One region of the Flavobacterium kingsejongi genome, then DNA from elsewhere that is predicted to be linked to it. Evidence: riboswitches for the same ligand, from Rfam matches in the RefSeq annotation. Region 1 holds a riboswitch; the other holds the start of a gene.
The links. Region 1 has a riboswitch for S-adenosylmethionine ahead of FK004_RS07840 (homocysteine S-methyltransferase family protein). Riboswitches for the same ligand answer to the same signal wherever they lie in the genome.

Region 1 (16,140 bases):
TTTCTATAATTTTTTCCGGCGGTACCATGACGCCCAAATCGATAATTTCATAGTTGTTACACCCTAAAACAACGGAAACAATATTCTTCCCAATATCATGCACATCTCCTTTCACCGTGGCCATCAATACCCGGCCTGCACCACCCGCACCCGAAGGCGGCGCCAGCAATACAGCCAGGATCCGATCCAGTGCTTTTTGGGTGAAGTCCGTAAGTTCCAAAGTGGTAAATCGAAGCACACGATAGCCTTCTGCACGGTAAAACTGCCCACGTTCTTCTGGAGTCGTTGTTGTGGAAGGCAATTGGTTCACTGCATCTTCAATTTCGATAATCAGGTTTTCGGGAACACAGACAAAATCGGCGCAGTAGTCGCCTATAGTATAATTCCGGGTGAATTGAAACCCACCTAATCCACCTGCCAAAGCGGTTTCCAGAACCTCTTCGCCGGGAGTACCGATATTTTTATGGGTTTGGATGTAGTCCTCCAGTGCCACATAAGCCTCGGGGTTTTTATTTTTCCAGTATTCCGGTGTTTTCACACCGCCTTCAGGTATTGGAGGGCGTTTTTCAGCTTCTATAAAAGGCAACAAATAGGCAACGGCTTTTTTCATCACCCGTGCCGATTTCACCACCTGCGGCAGGAACATCTTCCCACTTCCAAATAAATCCCCGACAACGTTCATTCCCGCCATCAGGTTAATTTCGATAACCTCTATAGGCTTTGAAGCCAGTTGCCGTGCTTCTTCAACATCGGTTTCTATAAATTCGTCAATCCCTTTTACCAACGCGTAGGTTAGCTTTTCCTGTACCGGAAATGAACGCCATTCCTGCGCCTGCTTTTCGGTAACTTTAGTACCGCCTTTTACATTTTCGGCAAAGGCCAGCAGTCGTTCTGTAGCATCATCCCTTCGGTCTAACAGTACATCTTCGACATGTTCCAGCAGGTCTTTAGGGATTTGATCGTAAATTTCCAGCATTTCAGGGTTTACAATCCCCATTGTCATTCCATTCTGCACAGCATAATACAGGAAAACAGAATGCATTGCTTCCCGAACACGGTCATTTCCACGAAAAGAGAAGGATACATTACTCACCCCACCACTAATACTGGCATACGGAAGATTTTCTTTGATCCATTTGGTTGCCCGGAAAAAATCAACAGCATTCTGGCGGTGCTCTTCCATTCCTGTGGCAACCGGGAAGATATTCGGATCAAAAATAATGTCTTCAGCATGGAATCCTACCTTTTGCGTAAGCACATCATAGGAGCGCTTACAAATTTCAATACGGCGCTCATAGTTGTCTGCCTGCCCAGTTTCATCAAATGCCATGACAATAACCGCAGCACCATATTTCTTGATGAGTTTCGCCTGACGGATAAAATTTTCTTCGCCTTCTTTCAGGCTGATGGAATTCACTACACTTTTACCCTGTGCGATTTTTAATCCGGCTTCGATGATCTCCCATTTGGAACTGTCAATCATCACCGGAACGCGGGATATATCGGGTTCGGAAGCGATCAGGTTCAGGAAGGTCGTCATGGCATGAACACCATCCAGCATTCCCTCATCCATATTAATATCGATGATCTGGGCACCGCCTTCTACCTGAGTCCTGGCAATATCCAGTGCTTCTTCGTATTTTTCTTCTTTGATTAACCGTAAGAATTTCCGGGAGCCGGTCACGTTGGTACGTTCCCCTACATTCACGAAAACACTTTCGGGTGTTATGATTAAGGGCTCCAGCCCTGATAATTTTAAATATCTTTTACAGTCAACATCTGCCATTTTCTTGTTTCTTTTATGATCGTGCTGTACGGCACATTGTATTGATGCGTATTATTGGGCAACTACAGTACGCGGTGGATAAGCGCTGGCTACTTCCGCAATAAGGCGGATATGTTCCGGATTTGTTCCACAGCATCCTCCTATTATATTAATCAGGTTGTCTTCCAGGTATTCCCGGATCAGGACCTGCATTTCTTCAGGAGTCTGGTCGTATTGCCCAAAAGCATTTGGTAATCCGGCATTTGGATGGGCTGAAATATTAAAGCTGGTATTGTGGGATAATCGCTGCAGGTACGGCTTCAATTGATCGGCTCCCAAAGCACAATTAAACCCCACACTTAATAAGGGGATATGAGATATGGAAATCAGGAAAGCTTCTACGGTTTGCCCGGAAAGTGTTCTCCCGGAAGCATCGGTAATGGTGCCGGAAACCATGATTGGAATTTCAATATTGCGCTCTTCTTTCACTTCTTCGATGGCAAACAAAGCCGCTTTGGCATTGAGTGTATCGAATATGGTTTCTACCAATAGCAAATCAGAACCTCCATCAATAAGGGCTTCCGTTTGTTGCTTGTAGGCAATTCTCAGGTCATCAAAGGTAACTGCGCGATATCCCGGGTCGTTCACATCAGGCGACATGCTGGCCATCCGGTTGGTTGGCCCTATAGATCCGGCTACAAATCGGGGTTTTGCCGGGTTCTTTGCCGTAAACTCATCTGCCACTTCACGGGCAATACGCGCCGATTCATAATTAAGTTCATAGACCAGTTCCTCCAGATGGTAATCGGCCATCCCAATAGTGGTTCCTGAAAAAGTATTGGTCTCCACAATGTCGGCACCCGCTTCAAAATATTGGCGGTGGACGTCGCGTATTGCCTGTGGCTGGGTTAGGGATAACAGGTCATTATTGCCCTTGAGCGGATGTGGAAAATCCTTAAAACGTTCCCCACGAAAATCGGCTTCAGAGAAATTATACCGCTGTAGCATTGTTCCCATGGCACCGTCAAGGACCAGGATTCTTTCTTTTATTGCTTCGTTTATTCTTGACATACTTTTTATTTATTGATGGGTTCGTTACTCTCGGATTTTAATCCGGAGCTACGTCCTTAAAAAGTTCAATGTCTTTTTCATTTGCGCCAGCACCCTAGTGAGCTTCCCTATTGGAAAATCCAAATAGGTATGGCAAAAACAGCATGGCAAAAGCCGGAACTATTGGTTTCGAAAAAAATAATATGTGTATGTAATCAGGAAAAGCGGAGAATACCGGAAAGTATTTCTGTATGTTATCTATCCAATTTCTTGGTAGAATGTAGCACCTTCTTTAAAAGATTAAAGGGTTGCTAAGGCTTCACCGGGTCTAATCCCTCTGCCTTTCGTGATAACTGTCAATATGTTTATGAACACTGCAAAGTAATGCAATATGTTTGGAATTTACAACACTTTGCCCAAATTAATGCTGTGTGTGGCCTTTAGGCATTACGTCCCTGATATTTTTACTATACCCCCAGGACCAACAGGAAAAAGTTATACTGCTATTTCCAATTGCTTTTGCCTGGCTATCACAATAATTTTCTGCAGCAGTGCTTTTGCTGTTTCCATACTATTTTTCCCATCAGGATGCAGGTAGAAAAACTGCTTCCCGAATTTTCTCAGCAGTCCATTGATTTCAGTATTAAAAGCCGGATGCACTCTGGAGAGCGTATTATTTATCGAGATAATATCAAAATCATTACGGATCAGTGTATCGTAATCGCGGACCAACGTATCACTACCGGTAGCATCTATCGCAATCAGGTTTTCCAAATGCTGGGCTTTCAGATAGGCTACAACAGCTTCAAACTGGAATGGGATCGGGAACTGCGTAAAATTGGCTTCCCATGAGTTTTTAAGGGACTCTTTCTCAAAAAAGGCTACTGTTGAATTGGTAATAACTGGAAAACTCAGGTCCAGTCCTTCTTTTTCGAGTAGTACTTTCTGTTCTTTTATGGCACTGTTGATCAGGGTACTCCCGATGGTTCCAAGGCCAAAAACGACTATGTTTATTTTTTGAACTGACATATTTTTATTTTTAATTGTTGGGTTCAGGTTGATTAATTGATACGGTGCCTAAAAAAGAACTGTCTTTGACTGACATTTCAAAGACAGCCTTTTTACAAGCACAACAACCTAAACAAAATTGTGCTCTTCACAAATAACAAAAAAACAAATAACACCGTTTGATTCCAGTATTGCTTTTACGCAACATGGGAATATTCTTTATATAAAACCAGCTCTACCGGAGTGCTGTTGATCAGATTATCATATACGGGACTTCTGAACTGTACTATTTTCAACCATTGTTGCAGTTCTTCCAGGGTGGCTTCCGTTGTTGGCTTCAGCACGATTTCAATACGGCTGAATCCCGCACGTTCCCCAGTAGCGATACCTTCAAACTTTTGGAAATCCAAATCTCCCGAAATTTCTACCTGCAGGGATTTTAATTCGAAATTCAGCTCTGCGGCAACTACTTTTCCGATCTCATTGATACATCCGGCGAATCCGGCGAGTATATATTCATAGGGGCTCGCGCCACTGAGTTCGGGATAACGGGAATTAGTCCCTATCCTCACATCGGCATTTTGGGTTTTTACTACAAATTGTTCTTTGCTTCTGGCATATCCCAGAACGTTTATGGAAGTTGTACTCATGATTTTAGGTATATTGAAGTTGATGGTTTGTTACTGAAAATAAAAAAGCCCTTTTGGCCTGGCTGCCAAAAGGACTCTTCACTAGATATAAAAACTAAGATTAAGTCATTTCATTTGGCAATGGCAACAGCGATAGCAGCACATCATAATGCGGCAAATCATATTCATACAAATTGTTGTTCCTGCTGTCATTTTTATTTCTTTTTAGTGCTGCCAAAATTGGCTTGCTCCCGTTATTGAATTTTATATAAAAAAAAAGCCTCTGCGAATGGCAGAGGCTGAATGCTATATTTTAAAAAATTAAAATTATGCAAAAGAGTCCCCTGCGGAAAGATTCCACATCGTACGACACATATTGCAAATAGTAATTTTCATTTTTATTTCATTTTGATACTGCAAACTTCAGAACTATTTTTGGAATTACAATGCTCAAATCTAAACTTTAACATTTCAACCTTTTAGTATATATATTTAAATACTACGTATTTATATTTTTTTGAAATGGCCCTTTTTGCATATTAAATGGAAAAAAAAGTTAAGATTTATTTTCATTTCAAAAAGCTTTCATACATTTGCACTTCAAAATCCAGAGGAAAAATTTGAACTGATTGCAACCTCATTAAAAAATGCTAAAGCAGACTTTTCTTCTTTAGTACGTTGCTATCCTTTACTTTTTTCTCGTTTAACTTTAATAGAAATTATGGCATATTTATTTACGTCAGAATCCGTAAGTGAAGGGCATCCCGATAAAATTGCAGACCAGATATCAGATGCTTTAATAGATAACTTTTTAGCCTTTGACCCGGATTCGAAAGTAGCATGCGAAACTTTAGTAACGACCGGGCAGGTTATCCTTGCTGGTGAAGTAAAATCAAAAACATACCTTGACGTACAGCAGATTGCACGTAACGTGATTGAAAAAATCGGCTATACCAAAAGTGAGTATATGTTTGAAGCGAAATCATGTGGTGTATTATCGGCTATTCATGAGCAATCACAAGATATCAACCAGGGTGTAGACCGTACCAGCAAAGAAGAGCAGGGTGCCGGCGACCAGGGAATGATGTTTGGCTATGCAACCAATGAGACAGAGGATTATATGCCTCTTGCGCTTAACCTTTCCCATAAATTATTACAGGAACTGGCTGCATTACGCCGCGAGAATAGTGAGATCACCTACCTGCGCCCGGATGCAAAATCCCAGGTTACACTGGAATATGACGATAACAACAAGCCTGTACGCATTGATGCGATCGTTATTTCCACACAACATGATGATTTTGACGAGGAAACGGTTATGCTTGCTAAAATCAAGCAGGACATCCTGGATATCCTTATCCCAAGGATTATTGCTAAGAATCCACAATATGCACACCTTTTTAATGATGCTATCCAGTACCATATCAATCCAACCGGAAAATTCGTAATTGGAGGCCCTCATGGCGATACAGGACTTACAGGCAGAAAAATCATTGTAGATACCTATGGTGGAAAAGGCGCTCATGGTGGTGGTGCTTTCTCTGGTAAAGACCCGAGTAAAGTAGACCGTAGTGCTGCTTATGCGACACGTCATATTGCTAAAAACCTTGTGGCTGCAGGTGTAGCAGAAGAAATTCTGGTACAGGTATCTTACGCGATCGGTGTGGCAAAACCAATGGGGATTTACATCAACTCTTATGGCACTGCCAAAGTAAATCTTACGGATGGTGAAATTGCTAAAAAAGTAGAGGCTCTTTTTGACATGCGCCCTTATTTTATCGAGCAACGCCTAAAACTAAGAAATCCAATTTATAGCGAAACTGCCGCTTATGGCCACATGGGACGCAAACCTGAAACGGTAACTAAAACATTCCGTACACCAAACGGTGAAGAAAAAACAGTTACTGTAGAATTATTTACCTGGGAGAAACTTGATTTCGTAGAGCAGGTTAAAACCGCTTTTGGACTATAATTCAATTTCATTATACTAAAAAATGCTGTCCTAACGGACAGCATTTTTTTTTTTTGCTAAAAGCGCAACAGCTTTTAAAGATTGTATTTGAGTGAGAACATCAGGTATCTCGGCTGTACGATATATTGTGACGTCCGTGTAGAGAACTGGGAGAAACTATCATCATTCAGCGATTTTGTATTGAGCAAATTGGTCACCGTTACCCGGTATTCCCATTTGCTGTTCTTTTTCTGATACATCAGGTTCGCATTAAGGAAATCATACTCATTATCTACCGTTTTCAGATTGTTGGTATAGTGGTAATAATCGTATTCCGCCGTAAACGTAAAACTATCCAGGAAATAATAATCCATCCGGGCAAAAGGTTTTTGGGTGTAAAAGGTGGTATTATTATAATCGTTCATGGTCAGGTTATAGCCAATTTCCAGATTCGGCAGGGTTTTATAGTTTGTGGCTACTTTTGCAGTATACGACTGTGTAAAAGATTCAGTAGTATTGAGTGTTTCAACTGCAGTCACCGGATCAACCCTGATGTTATTAAATTTCGACCAGGCGATATTGGCACTCACGGAAGCTTTGTAGGAACCAAAAGAACGCCCATAACTTCCTGCCCCGGTCAGGGTTTCGTCTGCAAAATTAGAATTATAAGGCACAGAGGACTGATTAATACCGTCAAAAGCGGCTTTGGTCTTTACGGCATCCATCCTGCGGTTGTAATTCACATAGGCGAACACATTTGTAAAATTAAACATGTTGTACTTAAAATACCGAAGGGCATGATTCTGCGAAAGCGCATTTTCCAGCATCCTGTTTCCGCGGTAGAGGCTATTGTAATTGGTAAAAGTATACCCTTGCGCCAATTGGTTGATATCGGTAAAATCAGTGGTCATGGTATAATTGTACGTCAGCGTTTCCGATTTTTTGATCTGATACAATGCATACACATCTGGCAATGCACGGTAAAAATTATTTTTATATGCTGACCCTAACTGCTCATTATTCATACTGTAGGCATGGAAACTCACTCCGGGGTTGAAGGTGAATTTTCCGGTAATAAATTTATAATGCAGCGCCACAAAAACGTCATTAAAAGTATAATTCACATCATTTTTTTTATCGGCCCCGTCCAGGTTATTTCGATCAGAATTGTCTAAGATCTGGTAAATACTGGAATTAAAATTTTGATAGGAATAGGTATTCCCGACTGTTACATTGATATTGCTCTTTGGCGTAAGCATGTAATAATAATCGAATTTAGCATCCAGCTTGTTTGTCCTTACAAATCGCTCCTGATTGATATTAAAGCGGCTTTGATCGACCAGGTTCAGTGCAGCAAAGGGATTTTCTGAAAGATTTGCATTATAAAAAGGATCTTCCTGTTGGTAAAGATGCTGCATTTCAAAAGCATATACACTCTTATCACTTTTGGTATAATACAAATTCAGATTTTGATTTACGGATACCGGATCCTGCTTTTTATTGGCCAATATACTACCCTGCAAGTCGGACAACAGGTTATTATCTTCTACCTGTGAGGATGTTTTCAGGAAAACGTCATAATCAAACTGTAGTTTATCATTTGGTTTGTAACTGGAACTCAGTTTCAGCAATCCCAAATTACTTTTTTGGTGTGTCATATCAGTACGATTTTCCGTAGTCAGGATTTCCGATGAATTATTCCGGAATACCTGGGTTTTCGTCTGGGTTTCCAAATCCGTTTGTGTGGATGACAGAATTCCAAAGCCACTCAGGCTCCACGCTTTATTCACATTATAGGAAAAATTAGCCGCTCCAAACTGGGTTTCGATTTCCTTGGCGCGATTGTTCCGCAACAGGGAGATCCCAAGGTCATTGGACGATACATTAAAGTTTGTCCCCCCTTTTCGCATCATATTCCGGAACCCGCCACTAAACTTGAAATAATCCTGTGCTGTAAAAGGCACTTCTCCATTATTATTGAAATTAGTCATCAGGTTGATGCTGTATTTCGGGCTGTAAAAAAATAGCTTGGGATTGACAATATATCGCTCTCCTTCACCAATACTGACGCCCGCTGTCATATCACCAAACCAGAAATTCTTTTTGCCCTCTTTAAGCTTGATATTAAGCGCTACATTTTCTTCATTATTCTCCAGTTTTTTCAATGCGGAGACTTCGTTATAGTTGCGGAGCACCTGCACTTTATCCACGGCATCAGCAGGAATATTCTGTACGCCCAGTTTGGTATCTCCATCAAAGAAATCCTTTCCTTCTACCGTTAGTTTGGTTACTTTTTTACCTTCCACTTCCACTTCACCATCAGCATTTACCTCCACACCGGGAAGCTTTTTCAGGATATCGCCTAATTTCCTTTCCGCTCCTGTGGTAAAAGAGTCGGCATTGTAAATTATCGTATCCCCTTTTATGGTAACTGGCATTTCCCGCACAATTTCCACCCCATCCAATTCTATTCCGCCGGATTGCATGACAATCGTCTGGACCATACTTTCCATAGTAGTAACGATGCTGAGATCTTTAGGCTTATAACCGAGGTAACTCACTTTAATCGTATAATTGGAATTGGGCTTTAACGAGAGCTGGAACCTGCCTTTGTCATTGGTAATAGCATAAGCATCCATGACATTGGTGTTTTTATTGATTGCCATAACATTTGCCATTTCCAGCCCATGTGCCAGAGAATCTACCACAGCACCTTCAAACTTTACATTTTGGGCCTGTGACCACCCGGTCAACAGTAAAAATAAAAAAAACAAGACTTTATTCATTATGCAATTATTATAGAAGCGTTTCGCTATCGCGATTGGTTACTTCGTTGATTTTGATTGATGATGTATTCGGATTTCGGAAACTGCTCCATTCCAATCGCATCAAAGACAGGGCACCTTTCGGCATCATCTGAAAAAGAGGACTACACTGGAAAGAGTAAACGAAAACCAATAGCGTTAAAATTTGTGAGGAGTCGTAAATATATAAATTATTTATTCATTTCGATCCTGATATTGCCTTTCCCATCTTTCATTTTTTCCATTTGCTTTTCAATAATTTCAGTATATTCTTTTTTAGAGACTACTTTTCCTTTTTTAGGCATTTTAATCGTGGTCTTCTCTTTCGGATTTAGTACAATTTTTGAACATAGGATCATGTTGTTTCCGTCATTTACTTCCAGTATTAATCCTGGTAATCCCCAATATTCTTCCGGTCCCTGGCTCACTGGAATATCCGGAGTATACCAAACGGTGACCAATTTATCCTGTGGCTCCGGTTCCTGCATCATTTGTGTTCCTTTATTGCTTTGTTCCAGCTGTCTTTTCCCATAGGCCGCTTTTTCCTTTTCGGTCACTACAATCAGGGCAGTGGCTTTGTATACTGTATATCCGCCTATTTGTTTAGTTTCGTTTGTTAATTTCCAGTCCCAGTGTGGTAATGAATCGACGATCAGAAATTCTTTCCCGAAAAAATCTTTTTCAATCATTACCTTTTGGTCTTTTATATTTTTATATTGTTTTTCATCGCCCGTAGCATTGGAGGCTACAACTGTAGTCAGTCCGGACACTGGGGCGCTAAGCACCTGGGGCTGTTCATAAAGTGATGTTGTTTTATCAAATGTCAGGATAAATGTTTTTTCCATGCTTTTTTTTAATTTTTCCCGAAACTGATCCTGCATTGCCGGCGTCATTCCTCCTCCCTGAAATTGTATATCAGAGACTGCTCTTTTCGTTTCATAGGTTGCCTGTCCCTGGAAGTTCTGGGCTTTCACTATAGTTATCGTACTGATCATTAGGAAGCATGTCAGTAATGTAATGGCTTTAGTCATGGTTTGTGTTTTTATGATTTGGTTGTAAAGTAAACGCCATCAGTTTACATTTTGAGTTAAGCAATGTTAACGATTGTTAACGGCTCGTTTTAAATGTTTTTACTGTTTACTTTTGGAAAATGAAAAATAAGAAATACAATCCTATTTTACTTTTTATAACTATTGCCATATTGGCGACTATCGGATTACAGATTTATTGGAATATCAAAAACTATAAGGAGAACAAACTCCGATTGGTCAATGAGGTACAGATTGCCTTTGACAATAGTATTGACAGTTATTATCTTCTTGACTCCAAAAATGATCTTTTTTCCTTTAAAGAGCAATTGCCTGTAACCAACTATAGCACTGCGGAAAATATAGATTTACAACCTACAAAAACCAACGAAAAGCATTTGCCTACTGTAATTGTGGCAAAAAGGGAGGCTGAAAAAACCCAAATTACGATCAGTAACGATACCAATGCACTCCAAAAAAAGGATCCTCCTATTCCTTTCCCCATAACCTTATTCATTAAGAATGATTCAGGAGTCGTAAAAACCGACACGAACCCGCTTAAAATAAGCCCTAATAAAATTTCATCCGTTCATGTCTATAAAGGAAAGAGCAATCCGGAAAGTGCGACTCAGATTAAAAATTTCGCCACTAAACTTGTGATTTCAATGGTACGCGATTCTATTGATTTTACGAAAATCAGTGCAGCACTGGATCAGGAACTATCCCGGAAAAACATTCAGGTACAATATTCGATCGCATATTATAAAGAAAACAAACTATTTGATTATTTCCCCCGCCAAAAATTAGCAGCATTTCCGCTGGTCACCTATTCCAAATCCTCTTATCTTCCGCCCAAACAGAAATTACAATTGTCATTTTCCAATCCGGTAGCTTTAGTCTTTAAAAGGAGTAGTGTTGAGATTTTACTTTCTTTGTTTTTGTCTTTTTCGATTATCGGATGTTTGCTCTACTTATTAAAAACGATAAACAAACAGAAAAAAATTGATGAGATTAAGAATGACCTGATCAGCAACATCACTCATGAATTCAAAACCCCGATCACGACAGTAGCCACTGCGATTGAAGGGATTCGGCATTTCAATGCGAATAATGATCCTCAGAAAACAGAACGGTACCTGGACATTTCCAGCCAACAGTTAAAGAAGCTGGAAACTATGGTAGAAAAACTCTTGGAAACGGCCGCTTTAAATACTGATGTCCTGATGATCGAACACAAAGACACTGACATAATCACACTTATAGCAGCACAGATCGAAAAACACAGTATGATCTGCCCGGAAAAAAATATTGTTTTTAGGACGGAACTGATCAGCGCAATTGCCCCTATTGATTATTTCCATTTTGAAAATGCACTATCCAACCTTATTGATAACGCCCTGAAATATGGAGGGGACACAATTACCATACGATTACATGCTACTAGTGACGCACTCCAGATTACAGTAGAAGATAATGGTATTGGTATTGAAAAAAATCAGCGTGAGAAGATATTCGAGAAATTCTACAGGATTCAAAGCGGTAACCGCCATGACATAAAAGGTTTCGGTATTGGATTATTTTATGCTAAAAAGATCATTGAAAAACACACTGGAATACTGGAACTGGTACCGAATAGCCCGATAACAATCTTTAAAATCACCCTACCCAATGGATAGCCGAATTAAAATCATCCTTGCGGAGGATGAACCGGCTTTGGCCTTAATTATCAAGGAAAGCCTGGAAACACGCAATTTTGATGTGTTCATTTGTAAAAATGGAGAAGATGCATTGGAATGCTATTTAAAAGAAAAGCCGGAATTGCTGGTACTGGATGTAATGATGCCTAAAAAAGATGGTTTTTCAGTTGCCAGGGACATTCGAAAAACAGATAAAGAAATTCCTATAATTTTTCTCACTTCAAAATCGCAAACACAGGATGTTGTCGATGGATTCAATTCTGGCGGTAATGATTACCTCAAAAAACCATTCAGCATGGAAGAGCTTATCGTCCGTATTCATTCCCTCCTGCGTCGGGTACCAACACCCAAAAATGATACGGAAATCACCATCGGAAAGTATCATTTCAACCTGACAAAGCAACTCCTGATCATTTCGGATACCCGCATTTCCCTTACCCATCGGGAAGCTTCATTATTACACCTCCTCATCGCCAATAAAAATGAGGTCATCGAGCGCTCCATCCTACTGAAAAAAATATGGGGTGATGATGATTTTTTTAATGGTAGGAGCATGGATGTATTTATTACCAAACTGCGTAAAAAATTAAACCTTGACCCCAACATCCAAATTATTAATGTCAGGGGTCAAGGCTACAAACTGATTGAATAACGAAAGTATTACCCGCCGATCCGTATGGTCTGGTTGGGTCGCGCACCACGGAATTGCTGCTTCATCTCTTCCATTTTTTTTACTACAATTTCATCGTATTCTTTCTGTGTAACTACTTTCCCATTTTTAGGGGATTTAATTTCTGTTTTCTGTTTTGGATTCAATACTACTTTTGAACATAACACGGTGGTATTCCCGGTGCTAATTTCCAAAATGAGTCCCGGCAATCCCCAATAGGTTTCAGGCCCCTGGCTTACCGGTATGTCGGTAGTATACCATGCAGTAACTACAATTTCCTTAGGCATATCCACCTGATCCATCAGATTCGTTGTTTTTGCAGGTTTGGTATCGTCCGGCTTAGTAGTTTTCATTTTAATTTTAAGGTTCCTGAAATCTGTCGCGCTGGCCTTTTGGATCGCTGTCGCTTTAAAACAGGTATACTCACCGATTTTCTTGGTTTCTCCTTCTAATTTCCAATCCAACTTTGGCAAACTGTCTTTGATCAGGAATTCCTTACCCATAAATTCCTTGTCAACAACATAGGTCTTATCCTTAATATTTTTATATTGTGTCCCCCCACTTCCGGTAAAAGAGGCCATCATTTTCATACCGGCATTATTGGCATTGGGTGCATCCAACTTTTGTTCCTCTGCATATATGGAAGCCGTTTTATCAAAAGTGAGTACAAACGTTTTCTCAAATGCTTTTTTCAAGCGGTCTTCCATTGTTTTCTGTATCTCACCGGAAAATTGCTTCCCCTGTGCAACAAAATCATTTATGGCTGTTTTGGATTCATATACTGCCATTCCCTGAAAATTTTGCGCCAGTACTTCACCACTATAGGCTAAACATAACAATGAAAATATTATTCCTTTTTTCATACTTATAAATTTGATTATAGAAAAACAAATATGACTGTTTTCCACTCTTTTTTATCTGAATTATTTGTTAAATAAAACGGCGATCATCTTCTTATCAATACTTTAATAATTAGAATAGTAAAATGTTATTTACTGTTTTGTGCTATTATCCTACTGATTTTTTAATTTTGACCGTTACTTTACCAACAACTAAGAAACAACTTTGGTGAAATAATGCTATTTTTACTAAAACCATTTAGAGAATGGGTACACTATGAAACAACTTTTTTTTACCATCCTGCTCTTTAGCCTCACCGCCATCGGCCAAAACCTAAAAGTAACTGCTATCCCATTACCAGGGATTTCTATTACTGCCGATCGTTTTATCGGGATTGATGGACTGGGCTATTCCTATACCGTTACCAACAATGTCCTTGTAAAGCAAAATGACCAAAAATCATGGCAATATAAAAACATCGCAAGCGGAAAAATTACGAGTGTAGACATCCTGAATCCGCTGCAATTGGTTGTCTTTTATAAAGAATTCAATACTGTAATCCTGCTGGACAATCAGCTTAATGAAATAAAACGGATTAATTTTTCGGAGACAGCTCCTGATCTTTTTCCACAAACGGTGAGCCTGGCCTCCCAAAACCGACTTTGGATTTTTGATTTGAATACACAAAAATTAGGGCTTTACGATATTACGAAGCAGACATTTCAACCCATCTCCGTCACGTTCAAAGAGACATTGGTTTCCTATCAGTCAGACTATAATTATTTCCAATGGATCGATGCCCACCGGAACTGGTCTTTTTGTGATGTCTATGGCAAAACACTATCGTTAGGCACTATCGCCGAATTTGACGATGCGCAACTTTTAGAAAACCAAACTTTATTATTTCGAAAAGAGGGACAATTGTATTTTTATGATGCCAAAAAGGAACTGTACTATACGATAAATAATATCGAAAAAACCTATAGCAGTTACCTGTACAAAAACCAAATTTTATCTATTTTTACAACCAAAGGAATTTCAAATTATAAAATCAACTTACCATAATGCATATAGCTGTAGCAGGGAACATTGGGGCCGGAAAAACGACATTAACACGACTATTAGCCAAACATTTTAAGTGGGAACCCCACTTTGAAGATGTGGTGGACAATCCTTATCTGGATGATTTTTACCACCAAATGGAACGTTGGTCATTCAATCTGCAGATTTATTTCCTAAACAGCCGTTTCCGCCAGGTGTTACAAATCCGTGAAAGTGGCAAAAACATTATACAGGACAGAACCATTTATGAGGATTCGCACATCTTTGCGCCTAACCTTCATGCCATGGGCCTGATGACGAACCGGGATTTCAACAATTACAAATCTTTATTCGAACTGATGGAATCGTTGGTTGAAGCTCCGGATCTGCTGATCTACCTGAGGAGTTCTATCCCAAACCTTGTAGGACAGATCCACAAGCGTGGCCGCGAATATGAGAATTCCATATCCATTGAATACCTGAGCCGCCTGAACGAACGTTATGAAGCCTGGATTCAGGGATATGACAAAGGTAAACTCTTAATCATCGATGTAGACAATATCAATTTTGTAGACAATCCGGAAGATCTAGGAGATATCGTACACCGCATCAACTCCGAACTCAATGGCCTTTTTTAAAATTTGAAATAGCATCCATGAAAAATGCCCTTCAGAAACCTGAAGGGCATTTTTTCTATAGTATGTATCGTGTTTTAGTAACGGATACTGAAACTTGCTTTTTTGGCATCGTCCAATGCGTTGAAACGCTCTGTACATTCAGCGATCATAGCGTTCGCCACAGTAACATCACCCCATCCCTGAACGTCTACTTTTTTGTTCTCAAGATCTTTGTACACGCGGAAGAAATGCTCTATTTCTTTAATCAGGTGTTCGTTGATATCGGAAATATCATTCAGTTTGTTCATGATTGGATCAGAAACCGGTACACAGATAATTTTCTCATCCGGACCTTTGTCATCTGCCATTTTAAAAATAGCAATTGGTTTTACTTCTACAATGCATCCTGGTACAGAAGGCTCCGTGAACAATACCAATACATCCAATGGATCCCCGTCTAATGCTAATGTTTCCGGAATGAATCCGTAATCTGCCGGGTAAAACATTGCAGAATATAACATTCTGTCAAAACGGATTCTTTTTAATTCAAAATCGTATTCGTATTTATTTCTGCTTCCTCTTGGTATTTCAATTAATACATCGAAAGTTTTTGATTTTTCTACACTCATTTTTATTATTTATAGATAGTTCTTAAAGCGGGAGCAAATGTATGTAAATGGAGGCTTCCATACAAGTTTAATTTACTTAAAAAAAGTAAATTAGAAATAGAATCCGAACGATGCTTTGACGCCGAATTTATTGGTTCCCGGCACATTAAGATGGCTTCCTCTCCAGGCAAAATCAACCCGCAATACCTTGAATATATTGCCAATACCGGCATGGTATTCCCAATATACCTGCTCTGGTGCCTGATAGACTAGGTTAGAGGCATTCAGTGCAATATTGCCGTCTGATACGGTTCCGTATATTCCTTTTACCCCAATAATTTCCCGCAGGTTCAAATCCCTGATTCCCGGAATTCTGGCAAAAAGCTTCCCATTAAAATGGTGCTCCACCTGCATATTCACATACGTGTCAGC
Region 2 (16,140 bases), 590 kb from region 1:
GTTTGTGGCTCAGCCTGAAGTACACTGGATCCGTGAAGACCTGGCGTTGGCAGATGGTGAAACTATGGAAGTGATGGCCCGTATACGGTACCGTCAGGAATTGCAAAAAGCAACCCTGCACCAATTTGATAATGGTATGTATGTTTCTTTTGAAGCACCACAGTCCGCTATTACAGAAGGGCAATTTGTGGCCTGGTATGATGGCGATGAGTTATTAGGTTCCGGAGTGATTTCAAAATAAAAAATTCAGAATAGTATATACAAAACAACCCGGCAGGTAACGACTTGCCGGGTTGTTGTTTTTAGGGATACTCTTAATTCGCGACTTCCAATAAAATAAATGATTTTTTTAGATTTTCATTGGCATATATCTCCTTTAAGTGCTGTAGTGAAATCGTTCCTGTCGTGTAGCCGATTTCATTATTATTGTAGGATTCATCAATGTCCTGGAAATATTTTTTCAGGGTGACTGCATCTTCATTCTGGTGGCGTAAAAATACTTTAAGGTTAATGTCATTCGTAAAGACCAAATCTTCCTGTTGCTGTATTTTTTTGTATTCATACTGATAGTCGTAACTCAATGCGGAGATATCGGACAGTACTGCAGAAGCGGTCGGATGGGCTCCGGCACCTTTACCCACGAAAAACTGGGTATCGGCAAAACTCGTTTTCGTGATCACACCATTAAAAACATCATCAACATGAAACAGCCGATTCTCTGCATCTACAAATTTCGGAAGTACAAAAGCCGAAATAGCACCTTCTTTTGTTTTAAATGCCTGGGCAACCAGTTTAATCTTAAGCCCTTTCTCCCGTGCGTATTTTAATTCCAGATCACCTATATTATTGATACCAATATTGAAAAGTTCATCGGGTTGAGCAATAAAACCAAACGAGTGGGCGAGTAAGATCAGCAATTTGTATTTGGCATCAAATCCTCCGGTATCCAATATGGGATTGCTTTCTGCGAAACCTTTTTGTTGGGCTTCAGCCAGGGCTTCGTCATAGGAGATATTATCCTTGAATGTTTTGGTCAGGATGTAATTGGTCGAGCCGTTTACTATACCTTCAATAGATTCCAGCAGGTCATTGTCATAGTATTCTTCCAGATTCCGGATGATGGGCATACTGGCGCAACAGGCAGCTTCGTACAATAGCGGTACATTATATTTACGTTGCAGTTCGAGCAATTCTGTAAAATGCTCCGCGATCATTTTTTTGTTGGCGGAAACTACTGCCTTTCCACTTTTTAAAGCGGTGGAAACAATTTCAAAAGCAGCATCGGCATCATCAATGAGTTCTACAATAACATTGATTTCCGGATCATTAAAGATGTCATTTTTATCGAAGGTAAAATGGTCTGAACTGATTTCACGCGCTTTATTTTTATCCTTTACACAAATATTTTTGATGTTGGCCTTTAAGCCTGGTGTTTTCTGGAGGACTTCATATAAACCAAAGCCGACACAGCCGAAACCGAATAATCCTATATTTAATTTTTTTCTTGACATTGTATTTCTTAAAAGAGATTTTATTTTTTGGAATGCAGGCACACTTTTTTTTGGAAATAGTGGGCTTGCAGAAAGAGAAGCAGCGTGCTTTTTGCGATGGCGAACAAAGTGGGGTCACCCCGGTAGGCAAAACAAAAAGACACTGCCTGAAAGTAACGAATAGAGCTTCGAGGATTATTAGAGTACGTTGGCGGTTTCGGTGATGTTTTCATGTACTGCACTGGCAAAAGCCTGTTTCAGGTCGGCAATCAGGTCCTCTGCATCTTCGAGTCCTACAGAAAGGCGAATCAGGCTATCGGTTACTCCGGATTGATAGCGTTTTTCAGCCGGAATGGATTTATGGGTCATTTCACACGGCAGGCAACAAAGGCTTTTTACGCCTCCAAGGCTTTCTGCCAGTTTGAACAGTTTTGTAGAAGAGACGATTTTGGAAGCTAGTGCTTTGTCATCAATCACAAGATCAAAAGCAATCACGCCGCCAAAATATTTTTGTTGTGATTTGGCAATCTCATGATTGTGGTGGCTTGGCAACCCTGGATAATACACATTTTTGATTAGCTTTTCTTCGATCAGGTATTCCGCTATCTGTTGTGCATTTTCGGCATGTTGACGAATGCGTAACGAAAGGGTTTCGATACCACGTATGGCCAACCAGCTGTCGAAAGGCCCGAGTATCGCGCCGGAAGCATTTTGGATAAATTTAATCTTGGCTCCCAATTCTTCAGTAGCAGTAACAACCAATCCCGCAATAATATCGCTATGTCCGGAAATGTATTTTGTGGCACTGTGCACTACAATATCAGCCCCAAGGTCAATTGGTTTTTGGGATACCGGGGAAGCAAAAGTATTATCCACACACAGTAGGATGTTATGTGCTTTGGCCGTTTTGGCGATTGCACGGATATCCGATATTTTAAGGGTAGGATTGGTCGGGGATTCAATCCAGATCAGTGCTGTCTTGTCTGTTACTGCATTTGCAATATTAGCAGCATTTGTCGAATCGACATAGTTGATACTAATGCCAAATTTTTCATAGACATGGGTGAATAACCGAAATGCGCCGCCATAAATATCATCTACAGCAATAATATCATCGCCGGATTTCAATAGTTTGACTACAGCATCGATTGCAGCAAGTCCACTGGCAAAAGCATAGCCGTTTGTACCGTTTTCAAGTTTTGCAATAATATCTTCCAGTACTTTTCGGGTCGGGTTATTGCTTCGGGCATAATCGTATCCTTTGTGGACACCTGGCGCTTCCTGTACGAAAGTGGAAGTTTGGTAAATTGGTACAGAAATGGAACCGGTTAATGGATCTACGGGAATGCTGTTCAGGATTTGTGTTTGTTCGCTCATTTTGAAATGTTTTAAAAATGTTTTTATATTTTTTAATCAATAAAAAACATTCGAAACCAGATATCGAAAGAGCGGAAATAAAAAATGCTCTCCCGATAAGTCAGAAGAGCATATAATATGTTGAAGTATTATGTACTATTTTCTAAGCTTATCTATCCCTGCCAAAGCAAGGGTTGAATGTGGCACCTTATTCACATGTGAACAGGTTGCCAAGACGTCATCGGGTCAATTCCCTCGGTCTTTCTGGATAAGAATAATCTTTTAAAGAACTTGAGTGCAAATTTAGAGCATAATAAATGGTTTTACCAAATTATTTATTTTAAATTTTAAAATTATTTTTTAAAGTGTTGTTTTGTAGGTAGTTATTGTGTGTGTTTCTGTAGCTAAAACAGCCTTATTTTTGGATTTAGGCATTCTCTTTTTGAAAAGGAATGCAATCAGGGTGATTAAAATGATGCCCAAAAGCAACACAGAGACCAATAAAAAAATACTTTGGTTGGTCAGCAATTGGCTTTGGGTTTTTACCGATTGCATGATCGAAGCCCGGGCAAGCGCAGTTGCTTCTGTCAGGTTGAATCCTTTTCCAATATACGATTGGACCAAAGCGGCATTACGTTCGTTATAAACCGTATCATAAGGCGTCAAGTAGGCGAGGAACTGCTCTTTGTAGTGCTGGTTGTAAAAAAGCTGGAGGGTATAATATCCTGCAAAAGAATTCAGTGTGGTGAAAAAACGCACATTTCCCGCTACAAGGCTGCCTGATATTCCTGTAGTCACCGGAACAGAAGCCAATATAAAAGTCGCGATGGGGACAAATAACATACCTGATGCTGCTCCCTGCAGGAAGATAGGAATGATTAAATCGGTAAATGCCAAATCACTGCTCATGATGCAATACATCCAATAATTAAATCCCAGCATAAGCGCAAAACCCGTAACCAGGAAAAAGTGCAGTGGGAATCGTTTTTTCATGACCAGTTGGGAAGCTATGTACATCGTAATTGCCATCCCCAGAATATTAAAAAAAGCGAGTTGGATGTATTGGTAATTTGACCATTGTGCCATAACACTCACATAGTTGTAGACTAAATTGATCGTGTCTTTTAGCCCGTAAAAAAGGGCGAGTAAAATCAGCCCGATGATAAAATTTCCGGACCTGAAAATGCTAAAATGGATAATGGGCCTTTTACTTTTTAGCTGGCGTAAAACAAATAATGCAATCAGGAAAATAGCAGCAAAACTCGTGTAAACAATTGTAGGATCTTCAAACCAATAGTGTTTTGGGCCATACACCATGCAATAGGCTACGGCCAACATTCCGGCTCCCATGATAATATACGCTTTCCAGTCAATTTGATATAATGGGTATTTTTTATGGGTACGTTCCGGCCTGAAAATAAGCAATACAATAATAATCGAAAGGATCTGAAAGAGGATTACGATGTAATAAATCATCCTCCAGTCCATATTATCGATAATCCAGGCAGTAGGTGCACCCGCTGCCACGCTGCTTCCCAATAGCGTTCCATAAAAAACAGAATAACCGACTGCCTGTTTCTTTTCGTTATGCAGCCTGGAGAAAATTAAGGTCAGCATTCCTCCTGCAATCAGGCTGATAATGATACCCTGGAAAAATCGTAAGAGGATAAACATTTGGATATCATTGGTTTTCATCAGGAGCAAATTCAGGAATATTCCCACCAATAATACAGTAATCAGGTATTTTTGGGTGTTGAAATAATTCAGGAAACGTACCTGTAACGGAAGCGAGAATAGCAGTGAAATGTAAGTAACCTGAATCGAAAAAGTAATATCTTCCGGCTGTGCGCCAAAATAGGAAATTACATAATTTTGGGTCAGGGAGAACAGGGAAAATTGGACAATAGAAAACAGGAGGATCAGGAACAATGCAGTTCGCATTCCCCAGTTCCAGTTGTGGATCCATTCTTTAAAATAGATATTCTTGTCCATTTAGTTCTTTTTTACCGAAACAATTACATTCATCCCGGCTTTTATTTGTTCTATGTCTTTTTCTGAAAATTTTATTTTTACGGGGATACGTTGAGTAATTTTGACAAAGTTTCCCGTGGAGTTATCGGCAGGGAGCAGGGAGAATTTAGATCCCGTAGATCCGGCAATCGCTTCAATTGTGCCTTGGTATACCGTATTGTCATAACCATCCACTTTAATCTCAACCGATTGGCCTACATGCATATCCTGGATTTGGGTTTCCTTGAAATTGGCGGTTACCCATTTTTGGTTTTCATTGATAATGGGAACCAAGCTTTGTCCCGCCTGTATCTGTTGCCCTTCCTGTATCGTTTTCCTCCCCAGCCTTCCGGAATATGGAGCGGTAATCACAGTATATTCCAGATTGATTTTGGCATAATCCAACAAGGCTTCTTTTTGCTTGATCTCTGCTTTCAATAGTCCGTGATTGGATTCCAGCTCTTCAATTTTGGAGTGGGTGGTTTTCAGGTTGTTTCGGGTGGCATTGAACTCACTTGTGGCAACATCATATTTTGCCTGCGTTTGTTCAAATTCCTGTAAGGTTGCCGCCTCTTCCTGCAATAAATTTTTATAGCGTTTCAGGTCCTGCTGTTTCTCGACGAGTTTAGCTTTTGCGGAAGCAATCATATCCCTGTTCACCGCAGTTCCGGTTTGTGCCGTTTGTATGGTGGCATCGAGTACGACCAGCCGTGCCTTTACATCTTCAAGGGCTGCTTCGGCTTCCATAACTTTAGCGGTATATTCCCGATTGTCGATGATCACTAACGTATCGCCTTTTTTTACATACTGATGCTCCTCAAAATTGATCTTTTGAATGTATCCGCCAACACGGGCCGAAATAGGATTGATATAAGCTTCCACCTGAGCATCATTGGTTTCCTCATAATTTCGGGAATGGATCAGGTAGCGTAGAAAAAAAATGAGGGTAATGGCCATTACAAGTAGGACAACGCCATTGAATAAGTAATTAAATTTTTTGCCTGATTTAGTCTTCATTGGTATTTTTTAAAGTTTTCCGGTTGTGTAAAGAATCTGGTAATAGTAATTCAGCATTGAAATTTGTGCTTCAATAAGCCTGTATTTCGATTGGAGGTAAAGATTGTCTGCCTCAAGAAGGTCGGTTAGTAAAGCCAGTTGGTTAAAATATTTGGTACTTACAATTTTATAATTTACCTGTGACTGTTCAATGTTTTTCTGTGCGATTCCAATTTTCTCCCGCATGTCTTCCACTTTAATCTGTAGCGATGATAATTCGAGTTTTGCATTATCGTGGGCAGCATTTTCATTAATACGTGTTTCTTCCAGCCGTTTTTTTTCAGCATTCACCTTATGGTTGTTCTGGTAGAGTGAGGATAGGGAATATTGCACTTTAACTCCTACAAAACCGATAGCATATACCTGATCAACATACGGATAGATCAAATAATTCGGATAATTATAACCATAAGCAGAAATGAGTTCTATGGACGGATAATAATTGCTTTTGGCACTTTTAATGCGGCTTTGCTGTAATTCCGTGTTTTCATGTGCTGCCTGTAAGGTATAAGAATCGCTTGCCGAAGCATTGATAATGTTGGATGCATCCGGGATGGTATTTACAACAGCAGTATCACTCAGGATAATATGGCTTTTTTCCGGCAGGTGCAACAGCACGTTCAGGCGATTGTTGAAAATCAGGATGGTACTTTCATTTTCTGTTTTGGCAAATTGCTGGTTGGATAGGTTGATCTCTGCCCGTAATACATCGCTTCGGGTTACTTTACCATTTTTGTATAAGGCATTAATGTTTTTGAGGCGTAAGTTCTCCCGGTTTATCTGGTCTTTGTAAAGGCTGTCAAGACGTGATAAGCGAATCATTTCCAGATAATGTTGCAGCACCTGCAGCGAAATGCTACCGGTTTGCTGTTGCAGGTTGATCGCTGCCAGGCGGCTACGGATTTCCGATTCCTCGATAGCCGCTTCATGTTTTCCACCGGAATACAGGTTGAAAGAAGCTTCCAGTCCCATAGTAGCCTGATAGCTACTCGGTGGAGGCGGTAAAGATTCCGAACCCGAAAGCCCGTGTTCATACAAAGTGGCATTGGTAAGCCTTTTTCCAGTGGCCTGTGCCATAACGTGGGGAAGTGCGTGGCTTTTTACCTCTTTTAATTCCGACTCGGAAACCTCAGTATTCAGTTTGGCACTGTTAATATGGTCATTGTTGGCTTTTGCAAGCTGCAAGGCCTCTTCAATACTCAGTACATATGTTGTGGGGCTTTTCTCCTGTGCTATTACAGTATTTCCCAGCAAGCAAAAACAGGCAGACAACAAGCTCAGATAATTAAATAAAAAATGCTTCACAGTTAGTATGAATTATAAAATGGATAGAAAATTAATTTTTCGTCGTTTTAGGAAATCAGCAATTCTTCGCTGTTTTTTAGCGATGGGTATGAAAAATAGAATTGTGGGTGTGATAAAGTAAAAGTAATGGACGTATAAAATACAACGCTACTCGCATTGAAGCGATTTTTGTTTTTCGATTTTAGGCCGAAAAATAGTTGTATGTAATTTGTTTGCTCGGATAATCGGTAAAAAAAGTCGCTTTAGCGCCTTTTTTTGATTTCCGGAAAAAGTATTTTGGACTATTACGCCTGTAGGGTTCATACATTAATTTTAACACTGCAAAGTTCCTTCGCTTTCTTGTTAAAAAAAAGTCGGAAACACGGCAGTTTTCGTCGATATTGCTATATCGTCGTTTTTCTGTACTGCAATGGGGTCAGTCCGGTATGTGTTTTAAAGAATTTGCCGAAAACGGACTGATCCGAAAAATTGAGAAATTCGCTGACTTCCGCAACGGAGAGTGTTTTGTTTTGAAGTAGTACTTTGGCTTCCAATATGATAACTTCATTAATCCATTCACCGGCCGTTTTTCCGGATTGCTTTTTTAAGATCTCTGAGAGGTGCTTGGCGGTTATATTTAGTTTGTCCGCATAGAAGTTGACCGACCGTTGTTTTTGGTATTCTTTGTTCAGTAATTTTTTAAAGTTAACGAGGATGGGAGACATCTTTTCGTTAAAATGGCTTTCCGGTGATTCCTGGAGTTTGTGGAACGAATTGAGTTCATGGATGAGGATATAGATACAGCTCCGAATGATTTCCTGCTCATGGTAATGGTGTTCCCGAAGCGTGTCTTTCATCATGTCATAAATACGCTCTATTTTTCGAGCCTGTTCCGGATTTAGGCTAAACGTATGTTGTTCCTCATTATCGAAAAAATCAAATTCCATCAGGTAGAAAACGTTTGAACGGTTGGCCAGCAGGTAATCATCTGTGAAAAAGATAATTTCCATCCGGGGTTGGTTTTCCGTTTCCCGAACCGTACGGACGACTGTTGGCCCCAACGCAATCATTGCAGGCGCTTTTATAGTTTGTGTGGTTAATCCTGCTTGCGAGATGACCTCTCCTTCTTTTAAAAAACTAATCGAATAGGTTTCAGAACGCCTCGGTTCAGAATTGAAAAGACTGTTCTTACCTAATTCCACAAAGAAAAAATCCTTTTTATTACTGGATAAATTGAATACTTTCTGATGGTGCTCTATGGAGTAGGTCGTAATCTTTTTCATGTCGTTTAAAATAAAGTAGCGATGTAAGCTGTTAAATCGGCATAGCTGTAATTCAACTGGGATAGTGTAATCAGGATAATGGCTGCAATTGCCATAAGGATTCCGGCATAATTGATCCGGTTCATTTTTTCATGGAAAGCAAAGATACCAATCAGGCTCCCCAATACGACTACACCTAAATTCATAGACGCAAAGACAGTGGAAGGATTACTGGAAAAAGCTTTATGAGCCTTCAGGTAAAACAGAATGTTTCCAAAATTTAAAGCGCCTAATAGTACTCCTACAGCAATATTTTTCTTGTTGAAAGTGCTTTTTTGTGCTACGAATTCATAAAGGGTAAAAAGTAGTGCCATTACCAGGGCACATACAAATACAACGAATAAAGATGTAGTATACGCAATGGGAGTATAAGCCGCAATCTGTTTGAAGAGGATATCAATAGTACCAAATCCTAAAAGTACTACAGCGGTATATAACCACTTTTGGGAAGTTGTTCCGGTAGTAGTGCTTTTGTACAGAGTAAAAAATACAGCCAGGAAACCAATGGCTAATCCGGTAAGCTTAAGCTCGGCGATGGTTTCATGGAAAATGAAGTAAGAGGCCAGTATGGGGATAAAAAGTGAAAGCCTTTGGGCAATATCCGTTTTTACAATTCCCATGTGGCGTATCGAAGCGGCCAAAAATAAAAATACAGAGGGTAATAATATTCCGAGTGCGATATACCATGCCCAAGGAGCCTCTGACGTTACGACTGACAGGTCAGGGCGAAAGCTGATATAGGAAAGCAACAAGGCAATGACGTAGTTGCAGGTGATGACCTGTACAATATCTATAGTATATTTTTTGGCTATTTTTAATAAAACACCAACGGAAACACTACAGAGAATGCTTAGAAAAATATAAATCATGGGGTTATTTTTGTTTGATACAGCAGTTGTGTATGATTCAGCAAATTTAGCAGTTTTTGCGGTTATATTCAGTTTTTAGGATGCTTTTCAGTAGCGTAGTTTGCCGGGTGTATAGAGGATTGAAAAAAGAATTTTGTAGCTTTGACCAACCTATATTGTGATTAACACGTAATAGTAAGATGTGGCAGTTTCATTTATACAGTAAATAATAGCATAAATGGCTAAAACTACAGGCTTCTTAAAGATTTTCAAAATATCAGTGATAGCGGTAGTTTATTCAAATTTTTGCAAAAACGAAGGAATGAAAAAAATAATGTTAGTATGGTTGGTATTATCCTCATTTGCAGGATTGGCACAACAGGATGCCTGGGTGTATTTTACAGCCAAACCCAATGCACAGCAGTACCTCGATAATCCACTACAAATGCTAAGTCAAAGAGCATTAGACAGAAGAGCAAATCAAAATATTCCGTTGGATAGTAAAGATCTGCCGGTATACGAACCTTACAGTGCTGCAATTGCTGCTGCATCTGGAATAACGGTTATGGCAAAATCCAAATGGCTTAATGCGCTTCACATCCGTGGAGCACAAAACGATATCAATGCCTTACTGACTTTGGACTTTGTAACACGGATTGATTTTGCCAATAAAGCCCTGAATGTTGCAGGAAAAAATACGATACAATCTTCGGTTACCATGGCTAATAAAAACCAGGAAACAGCGGCAAATTTTAATTATGGAACATCTTCGAACCAAATCCAGATGTTGAATGGCCAATTGCTGCACCAACAGGGCTATACGGGAAGTGGAAAAATTATTGCCGTATTGGATGCCGGCTTTCCCGGGGTGAATACGGCACAGCCTTTTCAAAGGCTACTGAATAATAATCAGATTTTAGGCGGGTATGATTTTGTAAACCGCAATGAAAATATGTATACTGGTAATTCACACGGTACAATGGTATTGTCTACTATGGGAGGGTATAAAGAAAACAGCCTGGTCGGTACGGCACCGGATGCTTCTTATTATCTTTTTATCACCGAGAATGCGGCAAGTGAAAATCCATTGGAAGAATCTTTATGGGTAGAAGCCGCGGAAATGGCCGATAGCCTGGGTGTGGATGTAATCAATACTTCTTTGGGATATAATAATTATGATAATCCGGCCTACAGCTATACCTATGCCGATATGAATGGTACTACTTCTTTTATCGCCCGTGGTGCTGATATCGCTTTTTCACGTGGTATGATTGTAGTCGTTTCCGCGGGTAACGATGGGAGTACCGCCTGGCATTATATTGCGACTCCGGCAGATGCTTTCAATGTGCTGACTGTAGGTGCTGTAACAGCTACAGAAAATTATGCCGCTTTTAGTTCTGTCGGGCCCACCGCCGACGGAAGGATAAAACCGGATGTTATGGCCCAGGGGCAGGCTGCTGTAGTGTCGGGTACTACCGGCACGATTGCAACCAATAACGGCACTTCTTTTTCAGGACCGATCATTGCAGGTATGGTCGCGAGTTTGTGGCAGGCCTTACCCACAAAAACAAATGTTGAGATTGTCCAGATTATCCGGCAGTCTTCAGATCGTTTTACGGCTCCCAATGACCAATATGGGTATGGGATTCCCGATTTTGCCCAGGCATTGAGCACAACGCTGGCCGTAGCGGATTCAGTTCTGGAGCCTTTTGTAGCCTATCCCAATCCGGTAGATGCAATTTTGTATTTTAAATTGCCGGTTACTACGGATAAAGCCACATTGACTTTATACAACAGTTTTGGACAGATGATAGCCCAAAAAGAAATAAATGCCGAACATCCTTCCATAGAAGTTGGGAATTTGAATACCGGGATTTATTTTTATAGCCTTGCCGCAGCAAATGGTACCCGTACCGGGAAAATTAGTAAAAAATAATTAAGTCAAGAGATAGCATACCATGAATAGCATAAAAGAACTTTTTAAAATAGAATTCCCAATCATACAGGGAGGAATGATCTGGACCAGCGGATACAAACTGGCCAGTGCAGTGAGTAATGCAGGTGGATTAGGTTTAATAGGTGCGGGATCGATGTATCCAGGTGTTTTACGCACCCATATCCAAAAATGCAAAGCAGCTACCGATAAGCCGTTTGGCGTAAACGTTCCGATGCTGTACCCTAATATTGAGGAAATCATGGATATTATTGTAGAAGAAGAGGTAAAGATTGTATTTACTTCTGCCGGAAATCCTAAAACGTGGACAGCATTTTTAAAAGAGAAAGGGATTACGGTAGTCCATGTGGTCAGCAGTACCAAATTTGCCCTAAAAGCACAGGATGCTGGGGTAGATGCAGTTGTTGCTGAAGGTTTTGAAGCCGGAGGCCATAATGGAAGGGAAGAGAGTACTACACTTACACTGATTCCTATGGTACGGGAACAAATACAGATTCCACTGATTGCGGCCGGAGGTATTGCTACCGGAAGGGGCATGATGGCAGCGATGGTCCTCGGGGCGGATGGCGTACAGGTAGGGAGCCGTTTTGCAGCTTCTTCCGAAGCTTCGCTGCATCCTGATTTCAAACAGATGATTGTGGAAGCCAAAGAAGGCGATACACAACTCACGTTGAAAGAACTCGCTCCGGTACGTATGTTAAAGAATAAGTTCTATAATGATTTGGCCGACTTGTATACTAAAAATCCAACACCTGATGATCTCAAATTACTATTGGGAAGAGCGAGAGCTAAAAGGGGAATGTTTGAAGGGGACCTCATCGAAGGCGAACTGGAAATAGGCCAGATATCGGGACTGATCCACGAAATTAAATCTGCCCGGCAAATTATTGACGATATGATGAATGAATTTGCCTTGGCAAAACAGGAAGTGGCTTCCTTCTAATTTTTAAACTAAACAAAAAATCTTCTACACACGTATAAAAGCGTTGCAGAGGATTTTTTTTGGTATGCTGGTAGAGTTAATTACCCAGGTCGTAAATGTCAATAATATCTTTAACGACGTGGTCGTAGTCGATTTTCAAATCGATCAGCTTGCCGGAATGGATGTCAAATACCCATCCGTGTACCTGAAGCCCTCTTTCTTTATTGGCTTTTTGCACATCCGAAGTTTTAATCAGGTTGATGCATTGTTCCCGTACATTGAGTTCCGTCAGGCGGTTGTATTTTTCTGTTTCGTCCTCGATGCTATTCAGTTCCTTTTTATGGATCCGGTACACATCCCTGATGTTTCGAAGCCATGGATTTAAAATACCCAGGTCTTCTGCCAGCATGGCCGCTTTAACACCGCCACAGAAATAATGGCCACAGACCACCACATGGTTTACGTGCAGGTAATTGATTGCATAGTTCAGTACAGACATCATATTAAGGTCAATACTAATGACCATATTGGCAATATTACGGTGTACAAATACTTCACCAGGTTCCACGCCCATAAGTTCTTCTGCTGTTACACGGCTATCAGAGCATCCGATATAGAGAATATCAGGATCCTGGCCTTTGGATAAATCAGAGAAATATTCGGGACTGATACTGAGTTTTTCAGCAATCCACTTCTTATTATTTTCAAATACTCTATTAATTTCCATAGTTGTCAGGTATAAATTTCCAGATAAAGATAGCAGAATATCAGCTATTCTTTTCCATAATATTAATTTTTAGGACTAAATTTTGATTCGTCAAGGTCCAGGCGGCTCTCTTGTTTCTGGATTACTTCATGCTCAAAAATCCGGTGTTTTTTGATTTCGATCAGCTCTTTCCGTTGCGCCTGTAGGATTTCAAGCTCTATTTCGCGGAAGCGGAGGATTTGATGGTGTTGGTTTTCAGTTGTTTCTAATGATTCGAGCCGTTCGGAAGAAAGTTTGATTCCGTTTTCAATTCTTTTTTTGAGATTTTCTACCAATTCATTTTCAGCAACATCTTTTGCAAGGTAGCGGTTGATATAGGTCAGGGAAGCGCGCATCAATCGTAATCGTACCGCCGTATCTTGTTCTTCAATCGGTATGAGGTCATCGGTTTCTTTGATTTTGATCAGCCTGATGACCAATGGTAAGGTAAGTCCCTGTACGACCAGTGTCACGAGAATAACAACAAAAGTAATCAGGAGGATAATGTTACGTTGTGGAAAAGATTCCCCATTGGTTAGCGTCAGGGGAATGGCCAGTGCCGAAGCTAAGGAGACCACACCACGCATACCCGCCCAGCTGATGACAAACGGGCCCTGCCATCCCGGGCTCGGTTCTGTTTCCCTGATTTTGCGACTCAGTAGCCGCGGGATAAATGCAATAGGATAGACCCAGATAAACCGGATGGCAATGGTAATTGCACTGATGATAAGGCCGTATTTGATGCCTTCTTCCAACGTATAACCCTGCAATCCTTCCACAATCACTGGTAATTCCAGTCCGATGAGAATAAAAATAATCCCATTGAGGATAAAAATGATTGTCGCCCACACATTATAGGTTTGAAGCCTTGAGGTGTGGTTTAAAATTTCATGGGAACGATAGGAAAGGAATAATCCGCCGGATACCACAGCCATGACTCCGGAAAATTCAAAATGCTCCGCAGCGATATACATAATATAGGGTGCCATTAGGGTAAGTGCGGTATCAATATTGGCCGTAGTAGGTAAAAAACGATGAATCACATAAAAAACATGCGCTATTGCCAATCCTACGACAATACCCATAAAGCCCACAATAAAAAAATCGGCTATGGCCTCCTGGAATACAAATTGTCCGGTTACTACAGCAGCAAGGGCAAAACGAAATACAATTAAACTCGACGCATCATTGATCAGGCTTTCTCCTTCCAATATGGTAATAATACGCTTCGGTAACTTGACTCCTTTCAGTACTGAAGTAGCTGCTACAGCATCTGGTGGCGAAATAATTCCGCCCAACAGAAAACCTAAAGCCAACGTGAATCCCGGAATTAAAGCATTCGATACAAAAGCAACGATACCGGAGGTGAAAAATACCAACCCAAATGCGAGCATGGAGATCGGGCGTTTCCATTTCCAGAATTGATGCCAGGAAGTGTACCAGGCAGCTTCATATAATATCGGGGGCAGAAATATGGTAAAGATCAGTTCGGGTTCAAGTTGAAGTACCGGAATTCCCGGAATAAGGCTGATGATTAATCCGCCCAGTACCAGGAAAATAGGATAGGAGATTTTTAATTTTTCCCCCAGCATAACCAACATGGAAACAGCAAACAGTAGCGATATGATCAATAGTAGCTTTTCCTGGAACATAGTAAGCAAGGAGTTAAGGGTGAAATTATATCCAAATATATTATTTTTTGGAATTTGTTAAAATAAAAAAATGCGATAATGTTAGGTATCGCATTTTAGATAGTACAGAAAGAGTCGTAAAACTCCGTTCGGTAGTTAGAATTTATTTTCCACTTCTGCTGCTTCCAGCATGAGGTAATGAAGGTCTGTATTTTTTACAAAAGGTTTCAGCAAATCGCTTCCGGGACCGTACATTGCCAGCTCTACATAATCGGCAGAGTGATCCATACTGATCCAGCCTACAGAATTGTACTTCTGTTGGATTTCAGCCAGAGCTTTGAAAGGGAGTTTCTTATAATTGTAAAGGCCGTCCTCCTGTTTGTGCAGTCCGTTGTAATAGGATAATAGTATTTTAGCTTCTTCTTCTGTTACTGCAGTGCCATTCGTAGCCTCAAATTTCTCGCGGATCTGAGCAACTGTAGTACTATTATTAAAGCTGTTTAAGATAACTTCATTAGTGTGGGAGTATTTCTGGATGCTATCAAAGTTAGTATTGGCATCTTTACCATATATTACACCAGGATTTGCATTACCGTGATCGGTTGTAATGATCAGCAGAGTATTTCCGTCTTTTTCGGCAAAATCCATAGCCACTTTAATCGCTTCATCGAGTGCAATCTGGTCGTAGATTAAGCCACCGATATCGTTTCCGTGTGCTGCCCAGTCTACTTTTCCGGATTCAATTTGAAGCACAAAACCCTTTTTATGGTCTTTCATCCTGTCGATTGCTTTTTGAGCCATCTCTGCCAGGGTAGGGATTTTGGATTTTAATTCCGGCGTATTGATACGGTCAATATTATAGGGAACGGCATCTTCATCAAATACACCCAGGATAGGTTTGTCGTTTCGGAGTGAAAGCATTTCCTGACGTGTTTTTGCAATTTGGTAGCCTTTAGCATAAAAACCAGCATACACGTCTTTTTTATCTTTTCGAACTGCTGGATCAAAATTATTATTACCACCGCCCATCATCACATCAAAACCAAGGTCAAGGTACATCTCTGCGATATCATCCTGTGCACTTCTTTTTTTACTATTGATGCAAAAACCAGCTGGTGTAGCGTGGGTAATGGCTACTGTAGTAACGCATCCTGCCATCTTTCCGGCTTTTTTGAACTTCTGCCAGATTGGAAGATATTCTTCACCATTAGGGCCAACGTTTAAAGATCCGTTGTTTACCCTGACACCGCCGCCCCAGGAGGAACTGGCAGCAGACGAATCGGTCACGATAGAACTGGCAGATGCAGTATCCATTAACGCTCTCTTTATTTTATTGTCTTTATATAACTGTAACCAGTTGGAACCTTTACCGGTTTTGCGGTTTAGGAAAAGATCAGCCATATTCAGGGTTCCGGTACTCATACCATCACTTACCATGAAGATAATATTTTTGGCTTTCTTGCTGCTTTCAAAAAGGTCTGAACCTACATCATTTGCTGCTAACTGGAAAGGATTGATTAAA

Region 2: another riboswitch for S-adenosylmethionine. It lies ahead of FK004_RS10510 (trans-sulfuration enzyme family protein); the one in region 1 lies ahead of FK004_RS07840 (homocysteine S-methyltransferase family protein).

Annotation. Positions count from the first base shown of each region.
Region 1 is NZ_CP020919.1:1,802,531-1,818,670, reverse strand. Features, by position in the region: gene FK004_RS07845 (vitamin B12 dependent-methionine synthase activation domain-containing protein) at 1-1,786, opposite strand, end outside; gene FK004_RS07840 (homocysteine S-methyltransferase family protein) at 1,838-2,836, opposite strand; SAM riboswitch class I at 3,067-3,171, opposite strand; gene FK004_RS07835 (hypothetical protein) at 3,311-3,844, opposite strand; gene FK004_RS07830 (OsmC family protein) at 4,021-4,473, opposite strand; gene metK (methionine adenosyltransferase) at 5,174-6,424, shown strand; gene FK004_RS07820 (carboxypeptidase-like regulatory domain-containing protein) at 6,499-9,189, opposite strand; gene FK004_RS07815 (GLPGLI family protein) at 9,399-10,238, opposite strand; gene FK004_RS07810 (sensor histidine kinase) at 10,358-11,911, shown strand; gene FK004_RS07805 (response regulator transcription factor) at 11,904-12,584, shown strand; gene FK004_RS07800 (GLPGLI family protein) at 12,593-13,465, opposite strand; gene FK004_RS07795 (hypothetical protein) at 13,719-14,507, shown strand; gene FK004_RS07790 (deoxynucleoside kinase) at 14,507-15,121, shown strand; gene FK004_RS07785 (inorganic diphosphatase) at 15,196-15,729, opposite strand; gene FK004_RS07780 (DUF5686 and carboxypeptidase-like regulatory domain-containing protein) at 15,820-16,140, opposite strand, start outside.
Region 2 is NZ_CP020919.1:2,388,332-2,404,471, forward strand. Features, by position in the region: gene mnmA (tRNA 2-thiouridine(34) synthase MnmA) at 1-241, shown strand, start outside; gene FK004_RS10505 (homoserine dehydrogenase) at 315-1,511, opposite strand; gene FK004_RS10510 (trans-sulfuration enzyme family protein) at 1,689-2,867, opposite strand; SAM riboswitch class I at 3,013-3,121, opposite strand; gene FK004_RS10515 (MFS transporter) at 3,207-4,838, opposite strand; gene FK004_RS10520 (HlyD family secretion protein) at 4,839-5,873, opposite strand; gene FK004_RS10525 (TolC family protein) at 5,883-7,217, opposite strand; gene FK004_RS10530 (helix-turn-helix domain-containing protein) at 7,601-8,479, opposite strand; gene FK004_RS10535 (DMT family transporter) at 8,485-9,387, opposite strand; gene FK004_RS10540 (S8 family serine peptidase) at 9,689-11,302, shown strand; gene FK004_RS10545 (NAD(P)H-dependent flavin oxidoreductase) at 11,325-12,263, shown strand; gene FK004_RS10550 (carbonic anhydrase) at 12,340-12,969, opposite strand; gene FK004_RS10555 (Na+/H+ antiporter) at 13,032-14,639, opposite strand; gene FK004_RS10560 (alkaline phosphatase) at 14,775-16,140, opposite strand, start outside.